DNA from 2 places in the Mycobacterium holstebronense genome. Region 1 is predicted to be linked to the other one. Evidence: riboswitches for the same ligand, from Rfam matches in the RefSeq annotation. Region 1 holds a riboswitch; the other holds the start of a gene.
The links. A riboswitch is a leader RNA that binds a small molecule or an ion and turns the genes downstream of it on or off. The one in region 1 is predicted to bind cobalamin.

Region 1 (15,680 bases):
GCAAGACCACCGCCGGGACCACCACTCGGTGATCGGAGGTGCCCATCACGATGCGGGCCACGTGCGGCACCACCAGGCCGAGGAACGCGATCGGTCCGCAGAACGCGGTCGTCACACCGGCCAGCAGTGAGGCGGAGACGACTGTGACGATCCGGGCCCGGTGCACGTTGATGCCCATCGTCGCCGCGTAACTCTCGCCGAGCAGCAGGGCATTGAGCGGCCGGATCGTCATCGCCGCGGTCAACAGCCCCACGGCCACCAGCGGCAGCAGCAACTCCAAATCGGCCCAACCGGTTCCGGCGAAGCTGCCCAGGCCCCACAACAGGTACTGCTGCACCCGCTGCGGATCGGAGTACACCAGCGCCAAGCTCACCAGCGCGGTGCTGGCCGCGCCGATCATCACGCCGATCAGCAGCAGCGTCGCCGCCGAGCGGGTCCATCGCGACAGCACCAGAACCAGCGTGAGCATGGCCGCCGCCCCCAGGGCCGCCGCGATCACTTCCGCGGCGCGGCTGGCGCCGGCCACTGCGGAGGTGAAACCGCCGCCGGCCGCCCCACCGAGTAGCACCACCACCGCAACGCCGAGGCTGGCCCCGGAGCTCACGCCCAGAATGTAGGGATCGGCGAGGGTGTTACGGAACAGGGTTTGCAGCTGCAGGCCGGCGACACCCAGCGCGGACCCGGCGGCCAGCGCGGTCAGCACCCGCGGCAGTCGCATGTTCCACACGATCACCTGCCAGCGCGGGTCGGAGGGTTCGGCGCCGAACAGCACCTGCACGGTGTCGAGCACCGGCACCCGCACCGGGCCGAGCACCAATCCCAGCACGGCCAGCAGAACCACCGTTGCGCTCAGCGCGGTCAGCACCACGGCGATACGCGGCTTCATCGCGGCACCCGCCGGTAGAACTCGAAGGCGTGGTTGGCAGCGAGCTCAGGATGCAGGATCGCGACCAAGTCGCCGAGCAGCAGATCCGGTCGGGCCGTGCCGCGTTCCCAGTAGAGGTTTCTTCCTTTTTCTGGCCCGGTGCCCTGAGCCTTGGTGGCCGACCACACATGGCCGGTCCGCAGCGCGGTCAGCTCGCCGTAGCGACTGTCGCGGGCCACCGCGTCGCCCAGGGTTTGCCAGTCGTCGGTGACCAGCCAGACCGGCGCGGTGCCGGCACGCGCGTACACCGACTCGAAGTTCAGTTGCCGGTTCTCGGCGCCGGTGTCCGACAGCCAGGGGTAGGTGCCCCCGGCGTCGGCGACCAGACGCCCCGAGTAGCTGTCGCCGGTGGGCATCGACCAGCTGCCCGAATACATGGTGCCGACCAAGACCTCGACGGGCTTGGCTGTGGCGGCTTGCGCGGCCAGGGCGTGATATCGGTCGCGGATGTCCTGGTAGACCTGCGCGGCTTGGCGTTCGGTCCCGGTCAGCGCGGCGAACACCTTGATCCACTCGGCGCGGCCCAGCGGGGTGGCCTCCAGCCATTCGGCGTCGGCCAGTACCGGGGTACCGGCTTCGCGCAGCTTGGGATAGCCGGGATCGTCGATGCCCTCGGTGACCAGCAGGTCGGGGCCCGCGCCGATCACGCGCTCGATATTGATCTGGCCGCCGGGGGCGTAGCCGACGATCTCACCGGTCTCGATGCGCGCGCGGATCTGCGGGTCGGCGACGGCCGCCGGACTCGCCACTCCTGTCACCACACCGGCTTGGCCGAGTTCGGTGATCATCGCCAGGTGCGTCGTCGAGCCCGAGTAGAGGCTGTGCACCGGGACGGTGATCCGCTGGGCAGTCGCCAGCTCGCCGGTCAGCGCCGGCGCGGGCGCACCGCAGCGCACCAGCACCCAGGACACCGGCTTTCCGCCGAGGTAGGGCCGCTTGACCGTCAGAACCTGGTAGCTGCCGTGGTAGGTGATGGCGAAGTTGGTGGCTTCGGTCAGCGTCGACTTGTCCGGAAAGTAGTCGGCGGTCGGATCGAAGTCGGTGATGCAGCCGGCACGCGCCTGCAGGGTGCTGGAAGAGGGTTCGCCAGAACAGCCGGCCAACGCCGTTGTCAGCGTCAAGGCCAGTGCTACCAGGAGCGCAGGAACTACCCGCAGCGCACGGGGCATGGGCGTGAGTCAGCTTCCTCGGGGTACACCGCCCCGGTTCGCAGGACGCGTTGACGTGAGTCTCCTGGCTCTCGGATCACTGCTCGCCTCGCCTTCCAACCCCACAAGTGGCGGGCCGTGGCTGATGAGGGTCGCTCCCCGATGACAGTGGCGGGACCGCGCCGGATTCACACCGGCTTCCTCATTCGTCATCGCCTTACCGGCGACATTGTTGCATGCCGTGCTGCGTTAGGCTGGCCGCCGTCTCGTGGCGTCAGGAACCCGGTGTGAATCCGGGGCGGTTCCGCCACTGTGAGGGGTCGCGTGCCCCTAGCCAGATACGGCCACGAGACTTCCTACGACGAGGGGCGAGAACCCCGAGGAGGCCCCTGATGGTGCAGGCACGCCGTATCGCGTTGCTGTCCACTTCCGACACTGACCTGCTGTCCGCGCGGGCCAGCGGCGCGGCGTACCGGCTCGGGAACCCCGCACGCCACGACATCGAACCGCTGGTCAACGGCGCCGACGTCGTAGTGTTGCGCATCCTGGGGTCCTCCGCCGAGATCGCCGACGAACTGAAGCTGCTGCGCGCGACCGGCCTGCCGCTGGTGGTGCTCGGCGGGGAGCGCTCGCCCAACGCCGAGCTGATGGAGTGCTCCACGGTCCCGATCGGCCTGGCCGCGCAGGCGCACGCCTATCTCGCCGAGGGCGGGCCGGCCAACCTCGCGCAGCTGCACGCGTTTCTGTGCGACACGGTGCTGCTCACCGGGGAAGGCTTCGAGGAGCCGGCGGTGATCCCGGAGTGGGGTTACGGCCAACGGGCGGCGGTCGAGTCTTCCGACGCGGTGCGGATCGGGGTGCTGTACTACCGCGCCCACGAGGTCAGCGGCAACGCCGGTTTCGCGCACGCCCTGGCCGACGCCATTGATGGGGTGGAGCTCGGCACCAGGGCGGTCGGGGTGCCGATCTTCGCCGCGTCGCTGCGCAACGCCCCCGACGAGCTCTTCGCCGCGCTGGGGCGCCTCGATGCGCTGGTGGTCTGCATGCTGGCGGCCGGTGGGGCGATGAACGCCACCGCGGGGGTCAGTGCCGGCGATGACGACGGCGCGTGGGACATCGAACAGATCGCTGCGCTGGACATCCCGGTGTTCCAGGGGCTGTGCCTGGCATCGTCGCGCGCGGATTGGGAGGCCAACGACGACGGCGTGACCCCGCTGGATTCGGCCACCCAGATCGCCATCCCAGAATTCGACGGACGGATCATCACGGTTCCGTTCTCTTTCAAGGAGATCGACGACGACGGGCTGCCGCACTACGCCGCCGATCCCGAACGCTGCGCCCGCGTGGCCGGGGTGGCGGTGAATCACGCTGTGCTGCGCCGTATCCCGAATGCGCAGAAGAAGCTGGCGCTGGTGCTGTCGGCCTATCCCACCAAGCACTCCCGGGTGGGCAACGCCGTCGGTCTGGACACGCCGGTGTCGGCCGTGCGGCTGCTGCAGCGGCTGGCGGCGGAGGGGTATGACGTCGGGGACGGCTTTGGGGTGCTCGACGTCGCTGACGAGACGCAGGCGGGCGATCGCCTCATCCACACCCTGATCGAGGCCGGCGGTCAGGACGAGGACTGGCTGTCTGCTACGCAGCTGGACGGCGCGCAGGTGCGGGTCACCGCGCAGCAGTATGCGCAGTGGACCGCTGAGCTGCCCGACGACCTGCGCAATGCCATGACGACAGCGTGGGGTCCGGCGCCGGGCAAGTTGTTCGTCAACGACGCCGGCGAGATCGTTTTGGCCGCACTGCAATCCGGCAATGTCGTGCTGATGATCCAGCCGCCCCGTGGCTTCGGGGAGAACCCGGTGGCGATCTACCACGATCCGGAGTTGCCGCCCAGCCACCACTACCTGGCTGCATACCGTTGGCTGGCACATGGTTTCGGTGCGCACGCGGTGATCCACCTGGGCAAGCACGGATCGATGGAATGGCTGCCCGGTAAGACCGCGGCGTTGTCTTCCGCGTGCGCCACCGACGCGATGATCGCCGACCTGCCGTTGATCTACCCGTTCCTGGTCAACGACCCCGGCGAGGGCGCCCAGGCCAAGCGGCGGGCGCACGCCACGATCGTCGACCATTTGATCCCGCCGATGGCACGGGCGGAGTCCTACGGCGACATCGCGCGTCTCGAGCAACTGCTCGATGAGTACGGCAACATCGCGTCCATGGACCCGGCCAAACTGCCGGCGATCCGAGGCGAGATCTGGAATCTGATGCGGGCCGCGGAGATGCACCGCGACCTGGGGCTGGATGAGCGGCCCGAGGACGAGGAGTTCGACGACTTCCTGCTGCATGTCGACGGCTGGCTCTGTGAGATCAAGGACGCCCAGATCCGTGACGGCCTGCACGTGCTCGGTGGCGCTCCGACTGGACCGGAGCGGGTGAACCTGGTGCTGGCGATCCTGCGTGCTCCACAGGTGTGGGGCGGGGTAGACCATGCGGTACCGGGCCTGCGGGCCGCGCTGGGACTCAAGGAAGACGCCGCTGCGGCGGTCGTCGACGAGATCGAGGGCCGCGCCCGCGCCTTGGTCGAAGCCATGGAGGCGGCTGAGTGGGAGATCGGCGTGGCCGACACGCTGCATCCCGACCCCGAGGTATGCCGGGTGCTGAGATTCGCTGCCACCGAGGTGGTTCCGCGACTGGCCGGCACCTCGGCCGAGCTGGACGCGGTGCTGCACGCGCTGGCCGGCGGGTTCGTACGACCCGGGCCGTCCGGGTCGCCGCTGCGTGGTCTGGTCAACGTGTTGCCCACCGGGCGCAACTTCTACACCGTCGACCCCCGCGCGGTGCCGTCCCGGCTGGCGTGGCAGACCGGGCAGGCGATGGCCGACTCGTTGGTGCGGCGCTACCTCGATGACACCGGCGGCTACCCGGAGTCGGTCGGGCTATCGGTGTGGGGTACTTCGGCGATGCGCACCTCCGGCGACGACATTGCCGAGGTGCTGGCCCTGCTCGGCGTGCGTCCCGAGTGGGATGAGGCGTCGCGGAGGGTGTCCGGGCTGGCGGTCATCTCACCTGAGGAGCTTGGCCGGCCCAGAATCGACGTGACAGTGCGCATCTCGGGGTTCTTCCGCGACGCTTTCCCGCACGTGGTGTCGATGCTCGACGACGCGGTGCAGATGGTCGCCACCCTCGACGAGCCCGACGACGCGAACTTCGTGGCCGCGCACGCTCGCGCCGACCTCGCCGAACACGGGGATCTGCGCCGCGCCACCACCCGGATCTTCGGCTCGGCGCCCGGCTCGTACGGGGCGGGAATCCTGCAGGTCATCGAATCCGGGACGTGGCGTGACGACAAGGACCTGGCCGAGGTCTACACCACCTGGGGTGGGTTCGCCTACGGCCGGGGACTGAGTGGCGCGCCGGCTGCCGACGACATGCGCACCAACTACCGCCGGATCAAGGTGGCCGCCAAGAACATCGACACCCGCGAGCATGACATCGCCGACTCCGACGACTACTTCGTCTATCACGGCGGCATGATCGCGACCGTGCGTGCGCTGACCGGTGCCGACCCGAAAGCCTATGTGGGCGACTCGACCTCGCCGGATGCCATCCGCACCCGCACTCTGGCCGAAGAGACCGCGCGGGTGTTCCGCGCGCGGGTGGTCAACCCACGCTGGATCTCCGCGATGCGTCGCCACGGCTACAAGGGTGCGTTCGAACTGGCCGCCACCGTGGACTACCTGTTCGGCTTCGACGCCACCGCCGGCGTTGTGCACGACTGGATGTACGAAAAGCTCGCGGCCGAATATGTCTTGGACCCGCAGACTCGGGAGTTCCTCGACAAGTCCAACCCCTGGGCGCTCCAGGGCATTGTGGAACGGTTGACCGAAGCCGCCGACCGCGGCCTGTGGGAGCACCCCGACCCCGAGACCATGGCGGCGTTGCGGCAGGCTTACCTGGACGTAGAAGGCGACCTGGAGGATCGGTGAAAGTCTGGATTCTCGGAATCGGTATGGGACCTGCGCACGTCACCGCCGAGGTCGCCAGCGCACTGCGGTCGGCCGACTACATAGTGGCATCCGAGAAGTCCTCCGACGACAGCCTTTTGGCATTACGGCGCTCGATCGTCGACGCTTACGCCGCCTCGACTCCGATCGTCGCGGTCGCCGACCCGGCCCGCGATCGCTCCCCGGGGCTGACCGAGCCCGGCTACACCCGCGCCGTGGCCGACTGGCACGCGGCGCGGGCGCAGCGCTACGCCGACGTGCTGCGGGCCCGCGGCGGGACGGCCGCCTTCCTGGTCTGGGGCGACCCGGCGCTGTACGACTCGACGATCCGCATCGTCGAGCAGGTGAAAGCCCTAGGTGTTGAACTGGATTACGAGGTTCTTCCTGGGATCAGCGCCCCGCAACTGTTGGCCGCCCGGCACCGGATCGTGTTGCACGAGGTGGGCCGTCCGGTGCACATCACCACCGGGCGGCGGCTGGCAGAGGCGGTTGTCGCTGGTCAGGACAACATCGTTGCGATGCTCAACCCGGAGGCGCTCGACCTTTCGGCGGTGGCCGACTGGACGATCTGGTGGGGCGCCAACCTCGGCGCGGCGGGGGAGCGGTTGGTCACCGGCCGGGTCTCTGAGGTGGCCGAGGAGATCGCGGCCGCCCGCGCTGCGGCCCGGGCCGAGGCGGGCTGGGTGATGGATGTGTTCCTGGTGCGGCGGACCTGATGGCCGGCGTTCTGATCGCCGGAACCACCAGCGACGCCGGTAAGACCGTGGTGGCCACCGGAGTGTGCCGGGCGCTGGCTCGCCGCGGCGTGCGGGTGGCGCCTTACAAGGCGCAGAACATGTCGAACAACTCCATGGTGTGCGTCGGTGCTGACGGGGTGACGACTGAGATCGGCCGGGCGCAATGGATTCAGGCTTGCGCTGCGCGCGTTGACCCGGAGCCGGCGATGAATCCGGTTCTGCTCAAGCCCGGCAGTGACCAGCAAAGTCATGTGGTGCTCATGGGCCGGCCGTGGGGGACGCTCTCGTCGTCGAACTGGATGCACGGCCGGGCGGAGTTGGCTACGGCCGCGCACAGTGCTTACGACGATCTCGCCGGGCGCTATGACGTGATCGTCGCCGAGGGGGCCGGCAGCCCGACCGAGATCAATTTGCGCGCCGGCGATTACGTGAACATGGGCCTGGCGCGCCACGCCGGCCTGCCGGTGGTGGTCGTCGGTGACGTCGATCGCGGCGGGGTGTTCGCGGCGTTCTTCGGCACCGTCGCGCTGCTGTCGGAAGAGGACCAGGCGCTGGTGGCGGGGTTCATCGTCAACAAGTTCCGCGGCCAGCTGCGGTTGCTGGAGCCCGGCCTGGCGGATCTGGAACGCCTCACCGGCAGGCGGGTGTTCGGCACCCTGCCGTGGCACCCGGAGCTGTGGCTGGACTCCGAGGATGCGCTGGATCTGGACGGCCGACGCTCCGCGCGCACCGGGGCGCGGCGGGTCGCGGTGATCCGGTTTCCGCGGATCAGCAACTTCACCGACCTGGACGCCCTCGGACTGGAGCCCGACCTGGACGTGGTGTTCGCCGCCGACCCGCGTGGGATGTCCGACGCTGATCTGGTGGTGCTGCCCGGAACCCGGGCAACCATCAGCGATCTGGCTTGGCTGCGGTCACGCGGGATCGATTCCGCGATCGCCGCGCACGCCGCCGCGGGCAAGCCGGTGCTGGGTATCTGCGGGGGCTTTCAGATGCTGGGCCGAATGATTCGCGACCCCGAGGGAATCGAGGGAGCGCCCGGCGAAGTGGCCGGTCTTGGCCTGCTGGACGTTGAAACATGTTTTGCCGCAGAGAAAGTGCTGCGGCTCTCCGATGGCGGATACGAGATACATCATGGCCGGATCAGCCGCGGGGATGTCGCGGATGCGTTTCCCGGCGGAGTCCGCGCCGGCCAGGTTTTCGGCACCATGCGGCACGGGTGTTTGGAGGTCGACGCGTTGCGTGCGGCGTTCCTGGCCGAAACCCTCGGCCTGGCGCCGTCGCAGGTGTCCTTTCCCGCCGCCCGGGAGCGCCGGCTGGACCTGCTCGGGGATCTGGTCGAGGAGCATCTGGACATCGACGCTCTGGTGGAGTTGGCGGCCGGTGCGCCTCGGGGTATGCCGTTCCTGCCGCCGGGGGCACCGTGACGCGCGTGCTGCTGCTCGGTGGCACTGCCGAAGCCCGGGCCCTCGCCGATCGGCTGGTCGCTGCGGGTGTCGACGTCACAACGTCGCTGGCCGGGCGGGTCGCCGACCCACGGTTGCCGGTCGGGGCGGTGCGGATCGGCGGTTTCGGCGGAATCGACGGTCTGCGTGCGGCATTGACCGACTACGACGTCGTCGTGGACGCCACCCACCCCTTCGCGACGACAATGTCGGCCAACGCGGCCGCCGCGTGTGCGGCGGCCGGGCGGCCCCTGCTGCGCCTCGAGCGGCCCGGCTGGTCGCAGCGCGCCGGACAGGCGTGGCATTGGGCCGACTCGCACGAGCAGGCCGCACAGATCGCGGCCCGGCTGGGGCGGCGGCCGGTACTGACCATCGGGCGTCAGCAGTTGGCTTCCTACCTGCCGGCGCTGGCCGACGCGTCGGTGCTGGCGCGCGTGGTCGAGCCGCCGTCGATCGACCTGCCACCCGGCTGGTCGCTGATCAGGGACCGCGGACCCTACGCGCTGCCCGGAGAACTTGCGCTGCTGCGCGATCACCGCGCCGACGTCGTCGTGACGAAAGACTCCGGCGGCGAATACACCTGGCCCAAGATGCTGGCCGCCGAGGAACTCGGCCTGCCGGTGGTCGTCGTGCGCCGGCCGGCCCGGCCGGAGGGCGTGGCCACGGTGAACGACGTCGAGCGCGCGCTGGCCTGGGTATTAACCGGCGACTGAGGCGAGTTGCAGAGCCGCACCCGCGGTCAGCAGTGCACCGACCTTGACCACCTCCAGCCCCGCGTAGGCGTAATGGGCGCGAGAGCGCTCGATGATCCCGCCGGGCGGGGCGGTCTGCGCGGCCAGCACCGCATCCGAGCGGCGGCGCAGCCGGGGCCGGACCACCAGTATCTGCACGCTCAGCACTGCCACCGCAACGCAGACCCCGGCCAGCGAAATCGGTCCGGTGTTAGCGGTGACCACCGCTAACACCACCACCGTCGCCAGCACGATCTCCACCGCATTGAGGGCCCGGAACACCAGTCTGCCGATACCCAGCCCCAGTGGGATGGTGATTCCCGGCGCGCGGAACTTCAGGGGCGCTTCGAGGAATGAGATCGCCAATACCATGCCCAACCAGGCAAAGACGACTGCCGCCGCGAGAGCGCTCATCCCGTCACCTCCTCCAGATATCTGTGTCTGTCAGTTGCAGGTAACGTATCTGTGTCATTCGGTTACAGACAAGAGTCTTTAGGCGGTAATTCAGGCCACACATCGTCGGGCACACTGACAGGCGTGATTGTGGAACATGGAGTACTGCCCATCCGGCCCGGCAGCGAAGCCGACTTCGAAGCAGCGTTCGCCAAGGCGCGGCCGTTGATCGCCGCCCAGCCCGGATTCCTGGGGATTTCGATGTCCCGGTCGGTCGAATCGCCGAACCTCTACCTGTTGCTGGTGCAGTGGGAGAACATTGAGGCGCACACCGAGGGATTTCGGAAGTCGCCGGAATTCGAGCAGTGGCGCGCATTGCTGCACGGTTTCTACGACTCGCCGCCGGTGATCGAGCACTTCGTCGGTATCGACTAAGGAGATGGCCGCCCGTGGACGCACAGCGCACCCTGGAGTTCAACGCCCGTAATATCGCGGAGTTCCGTAGCAGCGGTGGGAAATTGGGCGGACGGTTCGAAGGGGCCCCGGTCCTGTTGCTGACCACCACCGGCGCCAAATCCGGCCAGCAGCGCACCAGCCCGATGATGTATCTCCCCGAGGACGACCGGATCATCGTGTTCGCCTCCAACGAGGGCAAGGACAACCATCCGAGCTGGTACTACAACCTGCGGGCGAACCCCTCGGCGACTGTCGAACTCGGCACCGACACGTTTGCGGTCACGGCCACCGAGATCACCGGCGCTGAACACGATCGGCTCTATGGGATCCAGGCCGAGCGCTACCCGGGTTTCGCCACCTACCGTGAACGCACCCAGCGGGTCATTCCGGTGGTGGAGCTGATCAGAACCGGCGCCTGAGCAGCATCAGGCTGCGGGTGGGTCGGAATCACCGCGTAGGAGTTCTTCGGGGTGGTGGGCGTGGTTGATTTGGGGTGGTGCGGTGCCGTCGGTCCAGCCGAGGCGTCCGTTGGTGGTGATGGTGGTGTGTTGGTGGCCGTCGGTGGCGTCGGTGTGGTCGCAGCCGCAGGCGAAGAACAGTTCGTCGGCGTTGGTGCGTCCGCCGTGTGCCCAGGGTGTGGAGTGGTGCACTTCGCAGTGATAGCCCGGCTGCAGGCAGTTGGGTCGGGTGCAGCCGCGGTCGCGGGCGTGGCAGATGAGGCGTTGGTCGGCGGTGGCGATGCGTTTTTGTCGGCCGAGGTACAGGGGTCGTGTGGTGTGGTCGTCGAAGACGGCGAGGTAGTGAATCGATTGGGCGGCCATGGCGATCAGGTCGCGCATGGGCAGTCGGGAGCCGCCGCCGGTCAGTGCTGGTGGTGGCATGGCGATGGTGGGGTCGGTGGCGGCGTGGGCGGCTTGGTTGAGTTCGGCCAAGGTGGTGGTGACCACGACGGTGACGGGGTGGCCGCGGTGGGTGCCGAGTTTTCCCGAGGCGATGGCGGTGGCCATGGCCCAGCGGAAGGCGTCGTGGCAGCGCTGCGCTGTGGTGCGGTCATCACCGGCGGCCGGGGCGGTGGGATCGGGGTTGTGTCGTCCGGGGCGTACGGCGGCTGCAACTGCTTCGAAGTAGGCGCGGGTTTGGGGGTCTAGGAGGCCGGTGAGTTTGGACATGCCGTCGGGGCCTTGGCGGCCCAGTGTCAGGGCGCGCCGTCGTGCGCGGTCGCGGTCGCTGAACAGCCCATCGGGGTTGAGGTGATCGGCGATGCGTTGCCCGATCTTGGTGAGCATCCCGGCGTCGACTCTGCTGGCGTGGGAGATCAGGGCGGCCTCTGCCTGCGCGATCTGGGGCGGGGTGACCGATCCCGGCAGGATGTCGATGGCTTGGCAGATCGCGCGGATGTGGTCTTCCCCAATCGAACCGGATTCGACTGCGGCGGCTAGGGCTGGGAGTTCGGGTGGGATCGCGGCACCGGTCAGGCAGCGGCGGGGCCTAATGCGGGCGGCCAAACGGCAGCGGCGGGTGATCTCGCGTGGGGTGATCCGCAAGCGTTTGCATAATGCGGCCCGTGCTGCGGCGATCGAACCGGAACCATCGGGTGGGTCGGCGAGTTCGCCGAAGATCCGGTACATCAACCCACGATTCACCCGGTCCTGGGTCTCCAATCGGTCGGCGACCTCGATGCGAAAGGTGTTGCCCACCAGATCCGTCGCGGTCGACCGCAACACCGCATGGGCGGTGTCAATGGCATCAAGAGCAGCGCAGACCTGCTCCCGTGCCGCTGCCGCACCCAGTGCTGTTGCCATACCCCGACACTAAAAACTCGCCCGGACAGCTCAGCCGAATCCGGCCACATCACCCACCCGGCCTGTGGATCAACCCACAACTGTGGATGAATCCCGTAGCATCGCCACCCATGGTTCGCCATGCCTACGCGCACGATGCGGTCGTGGTGATGAAGGCCGGCGGAAGCCCGAATGCGCCCGGCGGCGCCATCGCCAAGGCGCTGTGCGGCAGCTGGGATCACCCGCCGCCGTGCCCGCTGGCGCCGCACCACGTCGCCCACCACGTTGTCGGCGACGAAGTGGTATTGCGGGTGCTGTTCGCCACGGAAGCCGCCGACGAGCCACGCGTGCGGCACCTGATCGGCGAAGCGCTCGCTGCGGGCGAGCTGACCGGCCCCGACGGGTTGGTCACCATCTGGCGGCTGAAATCAACGAATGCCAGCGATGTCCAGCCGAATGAGAAGAGCCACGCAGCGGACCTGACGCACGCCTGAAGGTGTCAGTCCCGGATATGCGCCAGCCGCGACGGCCGCTCCATGTATGTCGCGTCAGGCACAGCGAAGCCGAATTGCTCGTACAAGCCATGCGCGTCAGCGGTGTGCAGCGTCCACCGGAAGTCGCGACCGGGACCCTCGTCGATCATCGTCCGCAGCAAGCCCTTGCCGATCTCGCGGCCCCGCTGATCGCGCGCGACATACACGTCCGCGAGGTAGGCGAAGGCAGCACCGTCGGAGACCGCGCGGCAGAAACCGATCATTGCTCCGTCGCCGGCCCGGTAGGCGCCCACCGTGCGCCACGCGCTGTCGAGCTGACGGTCGAACATGGCGCGGGTGCGGTACTTCGCCCAGTAGGTGTGCTCGACGAGCTCGTTCCAGAGCCAATCTCGATCCACGCGCGCAGCATCGCTCGAGAACTCAACACCGTCGAGATCCGCCACCGCTACCTCCTCATCAGCCTCGGGTCAGGCACCATGCCACCGCGGTGAGCAGGGCGCCCACGCCCACCCGCCGGGCCAGCCGCGTCGTCCGCGGAATGTCGGACGGCGCAGGCGCCCGACCGTAGCCCATCCGGGCGCGATCTTCACGCCGATTTCCGTAGTAGGTGTTGACCCCGCCAAGTTGCAGCCCCAGCGCCCCGGCGAAGGCGGCCTCGACCACCCCGGCGTTGGGGCTGGGGTGATACCGGGCGTCGCGGCGCCACGCCCGCAGCGCGCCGGCGGGATCAGGGCCCAGAGCAGCCGCCAGGACACCGCTCAACCGGGAGGCCGGCAATCCCAGCAGGTCATCCAATCGTGCTGCCGCCCAGCCGAACCGGTCATAACGGGCGTTGCGGTGCCCGATCATGGCATCCAGTGTGTTGGCAGCGCGGTGCGCGACCAGACCCGGAACACCCGCCACCGCACCCCATACGAACGACGCCACCACCGCATCGGAGGTGTTCTCCGCCACGGATTCGACGACCGCACGCGCGATCTCGTCGGGTCCCAGCGCGGTCGTGTCACGGCCGACCAGGTTGCGGACCTGGGTCCGGGCCGAGTCCAGGTCGCCGGCGGCCAGGAAGGCGTTCACGGTCTCGGCTTCGCGTTCCAGGGACCGGCCGCCGAGCACCGCCCAGGTGACGGCGGCGGTCAGCGCCGTGCGCGCCAACGGATTCCGGGCTGCACGCTCACCGGCGTACGCCAGCCCGACGGCGCCGCCGACCAGTATCAGAACGTGGGCGACCCCGGTTGCTCGATTGTCGCGGTAAGTCCGCCGCTCCAACGCCAGCGCACCCGTCCCGAACCCGGCGACCGGATGCAGTCGCCGCGGATCACCCCAAGCGCGGTCGGCGGCGTAGCCGAGCGCCAGCCCGAGTGCCCGGGCCGCAATCACCGCCGCGTCCGGTCGAGCGCGGCCAGCAGCTGATCGGTCAGGCCCGGGGGCCGTACCGCGATCCGCACCCAGCTGGCATCCAGGCCCGGAAAAGTGTCGGCGCGTCGCACCGCAATACCGTTCTCACGCAACGCTGTATGTACCCCGCGGCCGACCTGGGCCAGCACGAAAGGAGCCACACCCGCCACAGACCGCACTTCACGCGCGGCGAGTCCCTCATCCAGGTGCGCCCGCCAGGCAGCCAACTGCTGAGCCCGGCAGTCACTTTCGTGCGCCGCCCGCTCATCCGAGCAGGCCAGCATGGCCGCCAGCGCCGATGCGGACACCGACCAGGGGATCTGCAGCCGTGCCGCCTCGGCGAGCAGCGCGGGATCGCCGAGCAGATATCCCGCGCGAACTCCGGGGATCGACCAGTGCTTGGTCAGGCTGCGGCTCACCAGCAGTCCCGAATGGGTCTCCCCGGAGAGGGTTTGCGGCTCACCCGGGATCGCGTCGAGGAAGGCCTCATCGACCAGCACGACCCGGCCTGGGCGCAGCAGTTGGCGCAGCGTCGGGGCCGGATGTAACACCCCGGTGGGGTTGGTCGGGTTACCGACGACGACGAGGTCGGCGTCCTCGGGCACCGCATCGGGGTGCAGTGTGAAGCCGTCGTCGGCCCGGCACAGCACCGCGCCGACGCTGTGACCGGCGGCGGTCAACGCGGCATGCGGGCCGGTGTACTGCGGATGCACCACCACCGGGGCGCGCCACGGTCGCATTCGAGCCACTAGGTCGAAGGCCTCCGACGCGCCCGCAGTGGGCAGCACCTCCGCGGCGGTGCGACCGTGCCGGGCAGCCAACGCGGCACGGGCCGCTGACGTCTCGGGGTAGGCCACGGCCGCGTCGAGGGAGGCATGCAAGGCGTGCTCGAGCCAGTCCGGGCGCGGCCCGGCGTAGACGTTGACTGCGAAATCGAGCAGACCCGGCGCGGCCTCGACATCGCCGTGATGGTGCAGATCCGGACCGCTGAAACCGTGCACCGCGTCGGCGAACCGCTGCGCCAACCCGGGATACCCCGCCCAGTGGGTGTGCAGGTAAGACGCATGCAGGCTGGCGGAGGCAAAGCCGTCCGGGCCGTCGGGCAGCTGCCAGGCCGCGCTGACGGCGTGATCGAAAACGGCCTGGGTGCGGTGGAATTCGTGCCCGGTGACCCGATCTCCGGCCCGCGCCAGCAGATTGTCGGCCGCCGCCGTGGCCTCGCGATAGCCCAGTGTCAGGCGCGGGGTCATCGCCGCATCGCCCGGCAGTGCGCCGACCCCGGCGTCATCACCCACCCGGCGGCACAGGTACGCCAGCCCGCCACACTCGGCGACGGTCGGCACGCCCGCCGTGATCGCCGCCCGCAGCGCAGCCAGTAGCGCGGTGTTGGCGCCCAACTGCTCGGCGTAGACCTCCGGGAACCCGCCGCCCAGGTAGACCCCTGCGGTATCGGGCGGAAGGCACGTGTCGGTGAGCGGGTCGAAGGTCACCACTTGGCAACCGGCGGCGCGCAGCAGTTCGAAAGTCTCGGTATAGCCGAACGTGAAGGCGCGTCCCGCGGCGACGGCCACCACCGGCCGGCGCCCGGACGCGGCGCTGACCTCAGCAGCCGGATCCCAAGCGCTACCGGTCAATTCCGGAGCTTGGCGCGCCACCGCCAGTAGCGTGTCCAAGTCCACGTGCTGCTCCATGAGCTCGGCAAGCCGAGCGGCCATGGCGGCCGCCTCGTCGCGTTCGGCTGCCGGCACCAGCCCGAGATGGCGCGACGGCGTCTGCACATCCGCGTCGCGGGGCAACACCCCGAGAACGGGAATACCGCTGGGGCGCAGCGCGGCAACGACTTCATCAGCGTGCCGCGCGCTGCCGGCCTTATTCAGCACCACCCCGGCGATGCGCACCGCCGGATCGAAACCGGCCAGACCCGTCACGACCGCCGCATGCGTCCGGGAGGCATGCGAGACGTCGACGACCAGCATCACCGGCGTTGCCGTCAACGCCGCGACATGGGCGGTGGAGGCCTCACCGTCGGTGCCCAGGCGGCCGTCGAAAAGCCCCATCACGCCTTCGATCACGGCGACATCCGCGCCCGCGGCGCCGTGCAGCAGCAACGGCACGATCCGGTCGGTGCCGACCAGATACGGATCCAGGTTGCGGGCCGGCCGGCCGGTGGCCAG
Region 2 (15,680 bases), 2.3 Mb from region 1:
TCGCCGACCATCGCCGACACCTTGCCGCTGCGTTCCAGGGCCTGCACCACCTGCACCTTGTTCGCCGGTGACATGCGGGCGAAGACCACCCGTTCGGCCACCGCGAGCTCCTGCTCCTTACCCGACAGGGCCTCCCACTCCATGCCGGTGATGACCTGCTCGGCGGTGACCTGCAGACCCATCTTGCGGGCGATCGCACGCCCGGTGGTCGGATGATCGCCGGTGATCATCCGAACCGGCACCTCCCGCCGGGACAGCTCGGCCAGCAGGCCCGCCGACCCGGCGCGCGGAGTGTCGGAGATGCCGACGAAACCGACCAGAGTCAGCCCGCCCGTGCACAGCGCAGCCATGGCAGCCGGCTGAGCGTCGGGATCGTCGGGGTCTTCCGAAAGTGACTGCGCCTGTTCGAGGCTGAGCTCGCGCCGGGCCACCGCCAGGACCCGCAGTCCATCGGCCGCGAGCTGCTCGACCAGGTCATAGACGTCGGCCGCAACATCTGTGCACGCGGCGAGCAGCACCTCGGGGGCGCCCTTGATGGTCAGTTCGGTCCCGATCACCGACGCTGAGAACGGCCTCCCGGAACGGAACGGCAGATGAATGTCGGCACCATCCGGTTCGGCGGCACCGATCACCGGCGCCGCCGCCGCCACGATCGCCGAGTCGGTGGCGTCGGCGTGGCCTTGGGGCCTGGCGGCCGGTGTCGCGTGCAGCGCGCAGCGCAGCACGTCGTCGCGGTACTGACCGGAGGCGGCGCGCACCTCGGTGACCTGTAGGCGGTTTTCGCTGAGGGTGCCGGTCTTGTCGAAACAGACCACGTCGACCCGGCCGAGGGCTTCTACCGAGCGCGGGACCCGCACCAGTACACCGGACTTGGTGAGTCGACGTGCCGACGCCTGCTGTGCCAGCGTCGCCACCACCGGCATGCCCTCGGGGACGGCGGCGACGGCGACCGAAACACCGTCGGTCGCTGTCTGGTGCAACCCGGTACCGCGCAACAGCCCGAATGCGCTGACCAAGCCGCCGGCCACCAGGCTCAGCGGCCAAATCCGGGTGGTGATCTGGCCGAGCTGATGACCGAGCCCGATATCGTGATGCCGGCTGGTGACCAGGTCGGCGGCGCGGCGCACCTCGGTGTCGGGACCCACCGCGGTCACCAACGCCAGACCCGTTCCGGCCGCCACGATGGTGCCGGCGAAAAGCATGCAGCGCCGCTCAGCCAGCTCGGCGCCCGGGGTGGCATCGATCTGCTTGGTCACCGGCAACGACTCACCGGTCAGCGACGCTTCGTCGACCTCCAATTTCTCCTGCTCGACCAGGCGGGCATCGGCAGGCACCACATCATTGGCCCCCACTTCGATCAGGTCACCACAGTGCAGCTCGTCGGGCAGCACCTGTACGCGGTCGCGGGTGCCGTCGGGCCGGATGGTCACCTTCCATGCAGGCGGGATCTGCTCGGCCAGCAGCCGATTGAGCCGCAGCTCGGTACTCAGGCGTTGCCCGGCGGCCAGGAACGCGTTACTGACCAACACCGAGCAGACCAGGGCGGCGTCGATCGGCGAGCCCAGGATCGCAGTGGCCGTGGCACCCAACCCCAGAATCGGAGTCAGCGGGTCAGACAATTCCTCACGCACCGCATCGACGAATTGCCAGATCATGTGGCGTTGCTGCGCGTCCGCGGCGATCCGAGCGGATGCGGGGTCCGACGATGATGCCAACGTGGCACGAACCCGTTCGACCGACATGGCATGCCACTCGTCGACGGGAACCGGCCGGGGCAGCGGCGCATTGATCACCGTGCGCGCCAACCGGTATCCGGACCACAGGCCCGCCGCCGCGCCCACGACGACCGCTTCGGGGCCGCGACCCTGGACGGTCGGAATCAGCATCAGGGAACCCATCGCCGAAGCGCCGATGGACAACTCGACACCCCGTTTGCTGGCGGCTTTGGCTGCGGGGATCGCATGCAGCACCCGCCATACGCCGGCGAGATCATCCACGATCAGGTCCGCGCTCCATGGCTGGGTCTCGTCGGCACCGTCGGGCAGGATGCCCACCCCGAGATCGGCGGCCGCCAGCGCTCGATTGGCCGTCGAGGAGATCAGTGCGACGCTGTGACCGTCCTGCTGATGGCGACGCACAGCGTCGAGCAGGGTGTTGTCGATCGAGTTGCCGGTCGCCGGTGCGATCTCGTCGAACGCCGGCCGCAACTCACCCAGCCCGGCGGGGTCGTCCACCGAAACCACCCGCACGTCAGCGCGTTGTGTCTCGGCGAGCGTCGAGGCCGCCAGCGGATGGTGCGCCGGTGCGAAGAGCGCCTCCGTGCCGTTCCACCCGTTGTTGCGGTCCGTGCCGGCCACTGAGTGCCAGCCTGGCTGCAGGTCGTCCGCCGCCAGCATGGCCTGGGCGCGCTCCCACATGGTCAGATCCTTGTCGCCGGCGCCGCGAAGCCGAACCAGGCGCAACGTGTCGCTGCGGAGCACTCGCGGATCGAGGATCACCACATCGATGCGGTCCAGTTGACGCAAGCCGTCCGGGTGCAGCTGTAGGGCCTCGTCGTTGTCGGCCAGGCCGCGGACCAAAGTCGCCGCGAATGATTCCTGTGTGGACCGGACAGCCTTCGGTACGGCAACCAGCGCTGCGTTTCCGGCCAGGTTCGGGTCGCGGCTGACGGCACCGACCACGGCCGCGCCGATCGCCTGAATCCAACTGCCGCGTAGCAAGTGCCGTTCGACCGGTCCAGTCGGCCGGATATCGCGGGCCGGGTCCGGCAGTTCGTGGGGCCGGCTGGTCAGGCGGGTCAATTGCGGTTCACGTCGAGTCCGTGCCCGTTCTTCGGCCCGTGCTTCGGCAGCCTTGAAGGAGTTGATTGCCAGGTCCACGGCCACCATCGACGGCGCTGCGGCGAGCGCATTGGCGGCGGTGGTCGCCAACCCCAATGCAGTATCGGTGGCGCGCTTGCCGATTCGCTCCTCGATCAGGCGGCGTAACCGCGGCTGATGATCCAGGGCGATCACGGCGCCCTGGATGCTGGCCGGCAGACGGGGGATACGCAGGGCGCGGCCGGCCAGTGCGATGCCCATACCGACGGCGGTGATACCCGCCATCGCTGCGCTGCTGACCGCGATCAACCCGTCGCCGGGTTCGGGGGTGGAGCGGGTGGGTCGCCCCTCGGTGACGTCGTATAGGTCGCCAAGGGGCGGTGGATTATCGGGGTCGTCGTCGGGGTCGGCCTCGTAGAGCGCGTCCAGTGCCGGGATGAGGTCTTCGGCGAGAACAGGCATCGCGGGGGGCATCGGTCTCCTTTGCTTGGCGACCGAATCTGCCGGGCAAAAACTTCGGTCGACATGGCCAATCGTCCGAAGGTCTGGCTCGCGGTGTGTCAGAGGTCCGCTGAATGACCGGGTGGGACGGGCCCACCGGATTGACGACCATTCACATCCGCCACGGGTGCGGCGGGTAGGAGTTACTCCCCTTCGCGGCCGACGCTAGAGCCGCTTGGCGGCGGTCGGCTGAACGTCCGCGAGATTCGATTTGAAGTTCCGGTGAATGCTTTACCTCGCACCGGGTCTGGTGATGCCTAGTGCTTGCCGACCCACTCGTCGTAGAACGGCGGCATGGCCGAGGCCCGCGCGGTGAAGTCGGGATCGCGCTTCTCCAGGAAGGCCCGCACGCCGTCGGCGCCGTCGCCGATGCTGGTGTAGAACATCGCCAGCGAGTCCACCCGGTGCGCCTCGATGGGGTCGGGTTGCGCGGAGTTGCGGTAGAGCATCTGGCGGATCAGCGCGAACGACACCGGCGAACGGCCTTTGGTCCAGGCGTCGGCCAGCGCCCGCGCCTGCGCCAGCAGTGTCTCTGGTTCGTGGATGGACTGGGCGATCCCACAGGCGCGCGCCCCCTCGGCGTCGAGAATGTCGGCGCGGTACAGCAGGTCCAAAGCCGTTGGGACACCGACGATGCGGGGCAGGAACCACGTCGAACACGCCTCCGGGGTGATGCCCAGCTTCCCGAACACCAGGCCGAAACGCGCCTTGGTCGAAAACAGCCGGGCGTCCATCGCCAGCATCATGGTGGCGCCGATCCCGACCGCCGCACCGTTGACCGCGGCGATCACCGGCTTGCGACAGCCATAGATCGCCAGCGTCACCCGCCCGCCGGTGTCGCGCACCCGGGCCAGCTCCGGATCGTCGAGGTCGGCCATGGCGGCCAGCGACGGCGACTTGGACTCGTCGAGCCCGAACACATTGCCCGAGCTCGACAGGTCCATGCCTGCGCAGAACGCGCGTCCGGAGCCGGTGACGATCACCGCGCGAACGGCGTCGTCGTCGTTGACCTCGACGAAGGTGCGCTCCAGCTCCTCGGCCATTTCGACGGTGAACGCGTTGAGGTTGTCCGGTCGGTCCAGGTACACGGTGAGAATGCCGTCTTCGACCTCGTGGCGCAGCGTGTTGAACTCCATCTGCCCGAGGCTAGTTGCACCGACCTGTTGACTCTGCCCCCGGGGGAGATCCAACACTGGAACGCATGCCGACACTGTTGCCCATCGGGGACTTCTCCCGGATGACCTATCTGACCGTCAAGGCGTTGCGGCTCTACCACGAGCGCGGCCTGCTGGCGCCCGTGCGGGTGGACCCGTCGTCGGGGTACCGCTACTACAGCCCGGACCAGGTGCCGATCGCCCAAGTCATCCGCCGGCTGCGCGATCTGGGCATGCCGCTCGACGAGCTGACCGAAGTGGTCCGCGCCGAGCAGGTCACCGACCGCAACCGGGCCATCGTGGCTCACCTGCAACGGCTCCAGGACCGCTTGGCGCAGACCCAGGCCAGCGTGGAATCGCTGCGGGCGCTGCTCGAAGACGCCGGCGACGCCTGCGATGTCACCTACCGGTCGGTGCCGGCGACGCCGGCGGCCGCGGTCGTCGACCAGGTGGCGATGGCAGACATCGACGACTGGTGGACGCAGGCGTTTACCGAGCTCGATGCCGCGCTCGCCGATGACGCCCCCGGGGTTCGCGGTGCGTTGTACTCGGCGGAGTTCTTCGAGGCCGGCGGGGGAGAGGTGATCGCGTTCCGGCCGGTGGGCGCCGCGACGGCCCGGGGCAGGGTGCGCACGCTGGAGATTCCCGCGGCGGAACTGGCGGTGGCCGTGCACCGCGGGGCGTTCGGCGAGCTGGATCGCACCTACGCCGCGCTGGGCACCCATGTTGCCGAACGCGAACTGGGTGTCGACGGACCGATCCGCGAGTACTACCGGGTGTCCGGCTACGACACCGACGATGAGACCGCGCATCGCACTGAGGTGTGCTGGCCGATCTTTCGCACCAAATCCTGACTCACGACAACACGACAAGGAGTTCATCCATGGAGATCACGCTGCACACCGTCACCTTCGACTGCGCCGACGCCGGCAAGCTGGCGCGGTTCTGGTCGCAGCTGCTGGCCCGACCGGTCGACGAGGGGGCCAGCGCCGAGATCGCCTCAATCGGCATTTCAGCGCAGACGCCCCCACGCCTGGTGTTCGTGCAGGTGCCAGAAGCCAAGCAGGTCAAGAACCGAATCCATCTCGACCTCGTCGCGGCGGATCTGGCGGCCGCGGTCGAGCGGGCCCTGGAACTCGGCGCCGCCCGGTTGGCCGACCATGCCGAGGGCGGCTACCGGTGGACCACACTGGCCGACCCCGAGGGCAACGAGTTCGACCTCGTGGCGGCCTGACATGTCTTTGCTGGCAGAGGCATTGGTTGCCTCCGGGCCTGTCGCCGAACATCGCGACGCGATGGCACTGTACGGATGGTTGGTTGGTGGCCGCTGGGATCTTGACATCAGCTGGTTCGGCGACGAGGACACCCGCCACGTCGCGGGTTGGATGGTCGCGGACTGGGTGCTCGACGGACGGGCCGTCCAGGACGTCTGGCACGCCGAAGGACTCTTTCACGGGTCGACGCTGCGCATCTTTGACCCGGCTATCGATGCCTGGCACATCCAGTGGACGGAACCGCAACTGGGACTTCGGCTGCACCAACTGGGCAAGGCCGACGCGGACGGGATCGTGCAGGACGGCACGCTGCCGGATGGCTCCGCCATCCGATGGAGCTTCCACGACATCGGCCCGGACTCGTTTCGCTGGCGCGATGAGCGCAGCGACGACGGGCGCACCTGGGTGCTCAAGCAGGAGTATCGCGCCCGCCGCCGCTGAATCCGGTGTCAGGCGGTGACAGCGTCTTTCGTCTCGGTACGCGAGAGGAACCGGGGTGCGATGCCCGCCGCGGTGGTCGCGATCGCCGCCGATCCCAATGCCTGGGTCCAGCCGATCGGGCCCAGCGGCGTGCATCCCATGAACTGGCTGATCCCCGGGATGCTGATCAACAGTGCCATCGCCGCGAACGAGCCGGCCGCGGTAGCCACCAGCACCGGTGAGCGCGACTCCAACAGGGTCTGTCCCAGCTGAGTGGTCACCAGCGCGACCAGCGCCACGGTGGAGGCGCGTCGGGGAAAGCCGGTGAGCCGGGCCATCATCCACGCCGCGACGGTGGCACCGGCGGTGGTCGTGCCACGCAGCGCCACCGCGCGCATCAGCGCCTTCTCGTCGGGCCCGCGTCCCCCGAAGGGCATCGGGCGCCGGGGTTGGCTGATCGCCAGCGCGGTGGCCGGGAACGCGTCGGTCACGATGTTGACCAGCAGCAATTGCCGCGTGCTCAACGGTGCCTGACCGGTCAGTGCGCTGCCGATGATCGCGAACAGTGCGCCGCTGGCGTTGCCGCCCAGCAGCACCGCCACCGCCGCCTGCACCCGCTGCCACAGTTGGCTGCCCTCGTTGAGGGCATCCAGCAGTGTCTCGATCCGGCCGTCGAGCAGCACCACGTCGGCGGCGGTGTGGGCGGCGTCGCTGCCCTGGGCGACGATCCCGATCCCGACCGTGGCGGCCCGGATTGCGGCGGCGTCGTTGGCGCCGTCGCCGACCATCGCCGACACCTTGCCGCTGCGTTCCAGGGCCTGGACGACCTGCACCTTGTTCGCCGGTGACATGCGGGCGAAGACCACCCGTTCGGCCACCGCGAGCTCCTGCTCCTTACCCGACAGCATCTCCCATTCCGTGCCGGTGATGACCTGCTCGACGGTGACCTGCAGACCCATCTTGCGGGCGATCGCACGCCCGGTGGTCGGATGATCGCCGGTGATCATCCGAACCGGCACCTCCCGGCGGGACAGCTCGGCCAGCAGGCCCGCCGACCCGGCGCGCGGAGTGTCGGAGATGCCGACGAAACCGACCAGGGTCAAACCGTCGGCGCACTGGCGGGCCATGGCTGCAAGCTGGGCTTCGGGATCGTCGGGATCAGCCGAAAGCGATTGCACTTGAGCGGGGCTGAGCTCGCGTCGAGCAACCGCGAGCACCCGCAGACCCTCGTCGGCCAGCTGTTCCACCACGTCGTCGATGTCGGCCGGGACGCTGTCGCAGGCGGCGAGCACCACCTCGGGTGCTCCCTTGATGGTCAATTCGGTGCCGAACACCGATGCCGCGTAGGGCCGCCCGGAGCGGAACGGCAGATGGGCGTCGGCGACCCCCGGCGCGACGGCGCCGGGCACCGCCTCCGACGCCGCCACGATCGCGGCGTCGGTGGCGTCGACGTGGCTCTGCCCCTTGGCCGACGGGGTCGCGCGCACCGCGCAACGCAGCACCTCGTCACGGGAATGATCGGCTGCCGTGCGCACCTCGGTGACCCGCAACCGGTTCTCGCTCAGGGTCCCGGTCTTGTCGAAGCAAACGACGTCGACGCGGCCCAGGGCCTCCACGGAGCGGGGAACCCGGACCAGCACCCCGGATTTGGTGAGGCGCTGGGCTGAGGCGTGCTGAGCCAGCGTCGCCACCACCGGCAGGCCCTCGGGGACAGCGGCGACGGCCACCGACACTCCGTTGGCCACCGCCTGCTGCAGCCGGGTGGCCCGCAACACCCCGAGCACGCTGACCAGACCGCCGGCCATCAGACTCAGCGGCCAGGTCCGGCTGGTGATCTGTCCGAGCTGATGGGTCAGGCCGATATCCCCATGCCGGCTGGTGACCAGGTCGGCGGCGCGCCGCACCTCGGTGTCGGGACCCACCGCGGTCACCAACGCCAGACCGGTCCCGGAGGCCACGGTGGTGCCCGCGAACAGCATGCAGCGCCGCTCGGCCAGCTCGGCGCCCGGAGTGGCGTCGATCTGCTTGGTCACCGGCAACGACTCACCGGTCAGTGAGGCCTCGTCGACCTCCAACTTCTCCAGTTCGATCACACGGGCGTCGGCGGGCACCACATCGTCGGGACCCACCTCGATCAGATCGCCACGCTGCAGCTGTTCGGGGAGCACCTGAACGCGGTCGCGGGTGCCATCGGGCCGGATCGTCACCTTCCAGGCGGGCGGGATCTGCTCGGCCAGTAGCCGATCCAGCCGCAGCTCGGCGCTCAACCGTTGACCGGCCGCCAGGACGGCGTTGCTGACCAGGACAGAGCCGACCATGAGCGCGTCGATTGGTGCGCCCAGCAGCGCGGTGGCAGTGGCACCCAGCCCGAGCACGGGCGTCAGCGGGTCGGACAGTTCGTCACGAACCGCGTCGAGGAACTGCCAGACCACGTGCCGGGTGGCGGTGCCGGCGTCCGGTGCGAAGTCGGGCTGCGACGGCGAGGCCAAGGCGTCACGCACCTGTTCGACCGACATCGCATGCCATTCGTCGACGGGGACCGGTCGGGGCAGCGGCGCCGTGATCACTTGACGGGCCGACCAGTAGCCGGACACCAGACCCACAGCCGCGCCCAGCGCGACCGGTTCGGGACCGCGTCCTCGCACCGTGGGAATGAGCAGCATCGAACCCAATGCTGAAGCGCCGGTGGATAATGCGATACCAAGGCGGGTGGCCGCCTGGGCTGCGGGCAGGGCATGCAGTACCCGCCATACCCCGGACAGGTCATCGACGATCAGATCCGCCACCGGCTTGCTAGCGTCGGGCAGGATGCCGACCCCGAGGTCGGCCGCCGACAGCGCCTGGGCGGCCGTCGAGGAGATCACCGCGACGGTGTGGCCTTCCTGTTGGTAGTCACGCACCGCGTCGAGCAGCGCGTCGTCGATCGAATCGCCTGTCATTGGAGCGATTTCGTCGAATGCGGGCCGCAGTACTCCTAGGCCGGTGGAGTCGTCCACGGTCACTGTTTGCACCTGGGCGCGCTGTGTCTCAGCGAGTGTCGCGGCCGCCAGCGGATGCGGCGCCGGAGCAAACAGCGCCTCGGTGCCGGGGCGGCCCGTGACGGGATGCCAACCTGGCCGCAGGTCGCCTTCCGCAAGCATCGCCCGGGCGCTCTCCCAGGCGGTCAGATCCTTCTCGTCGGCGCCGCGAAGCCGCGCCAAGCGCAACGATTCGGTCCGCAGCACCCGCGGATCGAGGATCACCACGTCGATGCGGTCCAGTCGACGCAGGCCCTCGGGGTCGATCTGCAGTGCCTCGTCCCGGTTGGCCAGCCCGCGGCCCAACGTGGCTGCGAACGATTCGTGAGTGGCTCGGGCAGCTTTGGGCACCGCGACCAATGCGGCATTGCCGGCCAGTTCGGGGTCGCGACTGGTCGCGGCGACGACGGCTGCGCCGATCGCCTGAATCCAGGTCCCGCGTTGTAGGTGTTGGTCGACCGGGCTCTCCGGGGATTCCGCCGTGTGCCGGGCCGACGAGGCAACCGGGCGGGCCAGCTCCGGCTCTCGCCGCGCCCAGGCCCGGGTGTCCGCGCGCGCTTCGGCGGCCCTGATGGTGTTGATCGCCAAGTCCACCGCCAGCATCGACGGCGCCGCACCGAGTGCATTGACGGCGGTGGTCGCCATCCCCAACGCAGTGGCGGTGGCGCGCTTGCCGATTCGTTCCTCCAGCAGGCGGCGCAGTTGCGGCTGGTGGTCCAGGGTGATTACAGCGCCCTGGAGACTGGACGGCAACCGGCGAAACCGCAGAACGCGACTGGCAACTGCGAGACCCAGGCCGACGGCGTTGATGCCGGCCATCGCGGCGCTGCTGACCGCTATCAAACCGTCGCCGGGTTCGGGGGCCGCGCGAAGGTGTCGCTGTGGGCGATCAGCCTCCGCCGGTGGGCCGGCAACCACGTCATAGCCGGGTTCGGCATCGTCGATCAGGGCGGGTATCGAGGGGGGCATCGGTCTCCTTCGCTCGGCGACCGAAGCCTCAGAGACAGCCTGCGGAACCTTCGGTCGACATGGTGAATCGTCCGAAGGTCTCGCTCGCGAAAGTCCTGGGTCCGCTGAATGACCGGGCGAGGCGACTCGCCGTATTGACGACCATTCACATCCGCCACCGGTGTGGCGGGTAGGAACTACTCCCCTTCACGCTCGAAGGTAGGGCCGGTAGGCAGCGTCCAGCTGAACACCGGCGAGACCCTACTTGAAATGCCGGTGAATGCTCTGCGTTGCAGACGGTTTCGGTCCGGGTTCAGGCCCGCGGCGACCAGTAGGCGAGCATCTCGGCGAAGGTATCGAATGCCGGTTTCGAAATACCGTACGGAGCTTCGAAGTGCAGGCTCAACGGGAAGCCCAACTCGGCCACGTCGTCGATGACCCGCTTATACAAATCGAGCAACTGGCGGCGTTTCACGTCGGGTTCGCCTGCGGCCAGGGTCCGCACGAAGGCCTGCTCGGCGGCGACGGCCTCGTTGCCCGGGTCCTGGATCAGCCAATCGACCAGTCCGACCTTGCCCTCCATCTTCGGCACGAAGCCGAACGACAACAGGACCTCGGGCCGGTGGTCACTGACCTGCTTGAAGTCGCGGAGGAATCCCACAATCGCATCGGAGTAGAGCAGCTGCGTCATCCCGAAGGTGGCGCCCCGGTCACATTTGAAGTCGAAGCGTCCCTGCTCGCCGTCCCGTGTCGGGATGAGGATGACGCCCCGGTTGTCGACCAGGTCATCGAACTTCGACAGCGCGTCGGTGGGTGCGACGCCACCGCCCTCACCATCGTTCAGCGTGCGGGGGACACCAACGAAGATGATTCCGTCGAACCCGGCCTGGCGCAGGCCGGTAAGTCGCGTCCGCAGCGCCGCCTCGTCGAGGAATGCGGTCACCTGCGTGCACAGTCCGCGTACGCCGGGCAGTTCGGGACGGATTATCGACCAGAAGTCGCTGACGTCGAGTTTGGGTTTCATCTCGACCGGTCGATCGTCATCCTCGGGAATCAACCCGGGAATCATGACGTGACCGATCCGGCCGGCGATACCCGCTTGCTCGGACAGCTGCAGAACTTTATATGCCTCTTCGCGGGCGTACTCCGACCCGCGATCGGTGTTGGTCGGCACTAATTCCAGTGCAATGGTGTTCAGCGGCACCAGGGAACTCCGTATCTCATTCGAACGGACATGTTGCGCCCCAGAGATAGCTCTGGGGCGCAACATGTCAGACGGTCACAGGCCGGTGCGGGCTGCTCGGACTTCGCGCGCGGCGGCAACCATGTGGGCCAGCGAAGCCGTCACCTCGTCGGCCTTGCGGGTCTTCAGGCCGCAGTCCGGGTTGACCCAGAGACGTTGCGCCGGAACAGCATCCAGCGCCTCGCGGAGCGACGTGGCCATCTCGTCGGTGGACGGCACCCGCGGCGAGTGGATGTCGTAGACACCCGGGCCCACCCCGTTGGAGAAGCCGATCGCGTTGAGGTCGTCGAGCACCTCCATGTGCGAGCGGGCCGCCTCGATCGACGTGACGTCGGCATCCAGATCGGCGATCGCCCCGATCACTTCACCGAACTCCGAGTAGCACAGGTGGGTGTGGATCTGCGTCGCATTCGAGACACCCGAGGTGGACATCCGGAATGATCCGACCGCCCAGTCCAGATAGGCCGCCTTGTCGGCGTCGCGCACCGGCAACAGCTCGCGCAGCGCGGGCTCGTCGACCTGAATCACCGCGATGCCGGCGGATTCCAGATCCACCGTCTCCTCGCGGATAGCCAGCGCCACCTGGTAGGCGGTGTCGGCCAGCGGCTGGTCGTCACGGACGAACGACCAGGCCAGGATGGTGACCGGACCGGTGAGCATGCCCTTGACCGGCTTGTCGGTCAGCGACTGGGCGTAGGTGGCCCAGTCCACCGTCATCGGCTTGGGTCGTGTGACGTCGCCGAACAGCACCGGCGGGCGCACACAGCGGCTGCCATAGGACTGCACCCAGCCGTTGCTGGTAGCGAAGAAGCCCTCCAGCTGCTCGGCGAAGTACTGCACCATGTCGTTGCGCTCCGGCTCGCCGTGCACCAGCACGTCGAGGCCGAGGTCCTCCTGCAACTTGATGACCGCGGCGACCTCGGCCTTCATCCGGTCGGTGTACCCCGCCTCGTCGATCTCTCCGGCCACCAGCGCGGCACGGGCCTTGCGGATCTCCACGGTCTGCGGGAACGAGCCGATCGTGGTGGTCGGCAGCGGCGGCAGGTGCAGTCGCTCGTCCTGAGCGGCGCGACGCTCCTCGGCCGAACCGCGCTGGATGCCCGCTTCCTTGATCTTGGCGATCTGGGAGCGCAGCGCCGCGTTGTTCAGTCGCGGGTCGGACTTGCGGGAGGCGACCGCGGCGTTGGACGCAGCGATCTCCGTGGCGACCGCGTCCCGGCCCTCGCGCAGGGCACGAGCCAAGGTGGCCACCTCGGTCACCTTCTCGGCGCCGAACGCCAGCCAGCTGCGCAGCGCGTCGTCCAGGCCGGTCTCGGGCTCCAGCGAGTAGGGCACGTGCAACGTCGAGCACGACGTAGACACAGCGACCGCCCCTACGGGGCCCAGCAGCGACGCCAGCTTGGCCAGCGCGGCCTGCAGATCGGTGCGCCAGATGTTGCGGCCGTCGACCACGCCGGCGACCAGCGTCTTGGAGGCCAGCTCCGGCACCGACGCGATCTTGGTGTCCGCGCCGTAGACCAGGTCGACGCCGATCGCCTCGACCGGGGTGCGGGCCAGGGCGGGCAGTCCCGCGCCCGGGTCACCGAAGTAGGTGGCCACGAAGATCGACGGCCGCTTGCTCAGCGCGCCGAGACGGTTGTAGACCTGCTCGGCCAACGCGGGGGCGTCGGCGGAGATGTCGGTCACCAGCACCGGCTCGTCGATCTGCACCCACTGCGCGCCGGCGTCGGCCAGCTTGCCCAGCAGCTCGGCGTAGATGTCGGTCAGCTCCTCGAGGCGGGCGATCGGTGCGTCCGCACCGTCGACGGCCTTACTCAGCAGCAGGAACGTGACCGGCCCGATGATCACCGGCCGGGCCACGTTTCCGCCGAAGCCCTGCTCCTGGGCTTCGGCGAGCTCGGAGAGCACCTTGGCCGGGTTCAGCGTGAACTTCGTGTCCGGGCCGATCTCGGGAACGATGTAGTGGTAGTTGGTGTCGAACCACTTCGTCATCTCCAGCGGGGCGATGTCCTTGTTGCCCCGGGCTGCGGCGAAGTAACGGTCCAGCTCATCGGCGACGCCGGCCACCCGCGCCGGGAGTGCGCCCAGCAATACCGCGGTGTCGAGCATCTGGTCGTAGTAGGAGAACGTGTTCACCGGTACCGAGTCGAGCCCGGCGGCGGCCAGCTGGGCCCAGGTGTCGCGGCGCAGGCCGGCGGCCACCTTCTTCAGTTCGTCCTGGCCGATCCGGCCGGCCCAGTAGCTTTCGGTGGCGCGCTTGAGTTCGCGGCGCGGCCCGATACGAGGTGAGCCGAGAACGGTGGCGGTAAAGGCTTGAACGGTCACGATTTGATCCTTCAATTGACGAGGGTGGGTCAACGCCAGCAGTCGCCCAGCTGATCCGGTCCCGTGCCTATATATAAAGCACTATAACCCTCAAAACCAGACGCCTATTCCGCGAGGCGTTGATCCGCCGGGCGCGGCGCGCCCAGCACAACGGGCAGGTATTCGGACTCGCAGGCGCGCACCGAGGTGCTCCTAATGGCCGTCGCTTCCCAGTCCGTGGGCGAGCCCGTGACCAGTGCTTATGACGGCGGTCGTTCCTGCATACCGCTGCGGGACAGTCCCGGATTCTCACCGGGTTCCCTCTTGCGCTCCATGGAAAACTGCGTAAACCGTGGTGCGCTCGATGCCGAGGCCGCCTGGCGGCGACAACGGCAAACCAGTTGCGTGATCGAGATTACTCGGCTCGACCGGCCGCGAGTGCCTCCGGGATCGGGGTCTGGCCGTCGTTGAACTCGATGGTGCGACCGACGGTCGACGTGTCGGCCAGGCACGCCGCGATCACCTGTGCGACGTTGCCGCGGGAGACCTGCCCCTTGCCGGTATCGGGGCCAACAGCGATCCGGCCGGTCGCCGGATCCAGGGTGAGCCGGCTCGGGCCCAGCACCGTCCAGTCCAGATCGGTGGCACGCAGATGGGCGTCGGCGGCGGCTTTGGCCTGCGCGTACGGAAAGAACGGATCGTCGTCGGGAACTCCGTGATCGGGACCCGCGCCGAAGTAGGACACCATCACGAATCGCCGCGCGCCGGCTTTTGCGGCGGCGTCGATGCTGCGAATGGCGGCGTCGCGGTCGACGGCGTAGGTGCGTGCCGGGTTGCCGCCGCCGGCGCCGGCGGAGAACACCACCGCATCGTGGTCGGCCACGAGTCGCGCCAGGGCGTCAGTGTCGAGCTGCTCGATGTCGGCCACCACCGGAACCGCACCAGTGACCGCGACCTCCTCGGCGTGGTCGGGGTTGCGGAACACCGAACTGACCTGGTTGGCCGCTATGGGCGAGGATGCGGGCGAGCAGCAGGGCAATCTTGCCGTGGCCGCCGATGATCGCGATGCGTGCCATGGATTCGACGGTACGCGGAAGCCTGGAGTGACCCCCGTTGACGCCGGCCGAGCGCGCCGGTCGACAATCGAGGCAACAAGACCCGAACGAACTGAAACGAATTAAGGAGCACCCATGGCTGAAGCCGTCATCGTCGAAGCGGTGCGCGCGCCTGTCGGCAAGCGCAACGGCGGACTGTCCGGGGTACACCCGGCCGAGCTGTCCGCCCAGGTGCTCAACGGGCTGGTCAACCGGGCCGGCGTGGACCCGGCGCTGGTCGACGACGTGATCTGGGGTTGTGTCATGCAGGCCGGTGAGCAGGCCTTGGACATCGGCCGCACGGCGGTGCTGAGTGCGGGATGGCCGGAGAGCGTGCCCGCGGTGACCGTGGACCGCCAGTGTGGATCCAGCCAGCAGTCGGTGCACTTCGCCGCCGCCGGTGTGATCGCCGGACACTACGACGTCGTGGTCGCCGGTGGCGTCGAGTCGATGTCGCGTACCCCGATGGGTTCCTCGCTGGCTAACGGCGGCCGGCCGTACGGGGATTCCTTCAAGGCGCGCTACAGCCAGACCCCGAACCAGGGCATCGGTGCCGAGATGATGGCCACCCAGTGGGGGTTGAGCCGTACCGCGCTCGACGAGTTCGCGCTGGCGTCGCACGAAAAGGCCGGTGCCGCACAGGATGCCGGCGCCTTCAAGGACGAGATCGTCTCGATCACCGACTCCGAAGGCAACGTCGTCAGCGAGGACGAGGGCATCCGCCGCGGTACTACGCTGGAGAAGATGGCCCAGCTCAAGCCCGCCTTCAAAGAGGACGGCGTGATCCACGCCGGTAACTCCAGCCAGATTTCCGACGGCTCGGCGGCGCTGCTGTTCATGTCGGCGGCTAAGGCACGTGAACTGGGCCTGACCCCGCTGGCTCGGGTGCACACCGCGACGCTGGCC

Region 2: it holds a riboswitch for cobalamin, as region 1 does, so the genes downstream of both, metE (5-methyltetrahydropteroyltriglutamate--homocysteine S-methyltransferase) here and RCP37_RS16590 (ABC transporter substrate-binding protein) in region 1, are expected to answer to the same signal.

Annotation. Positions count from the first base shown of each region.
Region 1 covers NZ_OY726398.1:3,496,307-3,511,986, reverse strand. Annotated here, with positions in the region: gene RCP37_RS16595 (FecCD family ABC transporter permease) at 1-886, opposite strand, end outside; gene RCP37_RS16590 (ABC transporter substrate-binding protein) at 883-2,094, opposite strand; cobalamin riboswitch at 2,133-2,319, opposite strand; cobalamin riboswitch at 2,326-2,436, shown strand; gene cobN (cobaltochelatase subunit CobN) at 2,466-6,056, shown strand; gene cobF (precorrin-6A synthase (deacetylating)) at 6,053-6,790, shown strand; gene RCP37_RS16575 (cobyric acid synthase) at 6,790-8,238, shown strand; gene RCP37_RS16570 (cobalt-precorrin-6A reductase) at 8,235-8,969, shown strand; gene RCP37_RS16565 (hypothetical protein) at 8,955-9,401, opposite strand; gene RCP37_RS16560 (antibiotic biosynthesis monooxygenase family protein) at 9,525-9,815, shown strand; gene RCP37_RS16555 (nitroreductase family deazaflavin-dependent oxidoreductase) at 9,830-10,255, shown strand; gene RCP37_RS16550 (HNH endonuclease signature motif containing protein) at 10,262-11,638, opposite strand; gene RCP37_RS16545 (hypothetical protein) at 11,749-12,111, shown strand; gene RCP37_RS16540 (GNAT family N-acetyltransferase) at 12,117-12,554, opposite strand; gene RCP37_RS16535 (cobalamin biosynthesis protein) at 12,568-13,488, opposite strand; gene RCP37_RS16530 (bifunctional hydrogenobyrinic acid a,c-diamide synthase/histidinol phosphate aminotransferase CobBC) at 13,485-15,680, opposite strand, start outside.
Region 2 covers NZ_OY726398.1:1,185,763-1,201,442, forward strand. Annotated here, with positions in the region: gene RCP37_RS05640 (cation-translocating P-type ATPase) at 1-3,293, opposite strand, end outside; gene RCP37_RS05645 (crotonase/enoyl-CoA hydratase family protein) at 3,578-4,456, opposite strand; gene RCP37_RS05650 (MerR family transcriptional regulator) at 4,522-5,328, shown strand; gene RCP37_RS05655 (VOC family protein) at 5,358-5,708, shown strand; gene RCP37_RS05660 (hypothetical protein) at 5,710-6,189, shown strand; gene RCP37_RS05665 (cation-translocating P-type ATPase) at 6,198-10,154, opposite strand; gene RCP37_RS05670 (mycobacterial-type methylenetetrahydrofolate reductase) at 10,447-11,337, opposite strand; gene metE (5-methyltetrahydropteroyltriglutamate--homocysteine S-methyltransferase) at 11,413-13,716, opposite strand; cobalamin riboswitch at 13,838-14,051, opposite strand; partial or broken gene RCP37_RS05680 (SDR family oxidoreductase) at 14,096-14,756, opposite strand; gene RCP37_RS05685 (thiolase family protein) at 14,871-15,680, shown strand, end outside.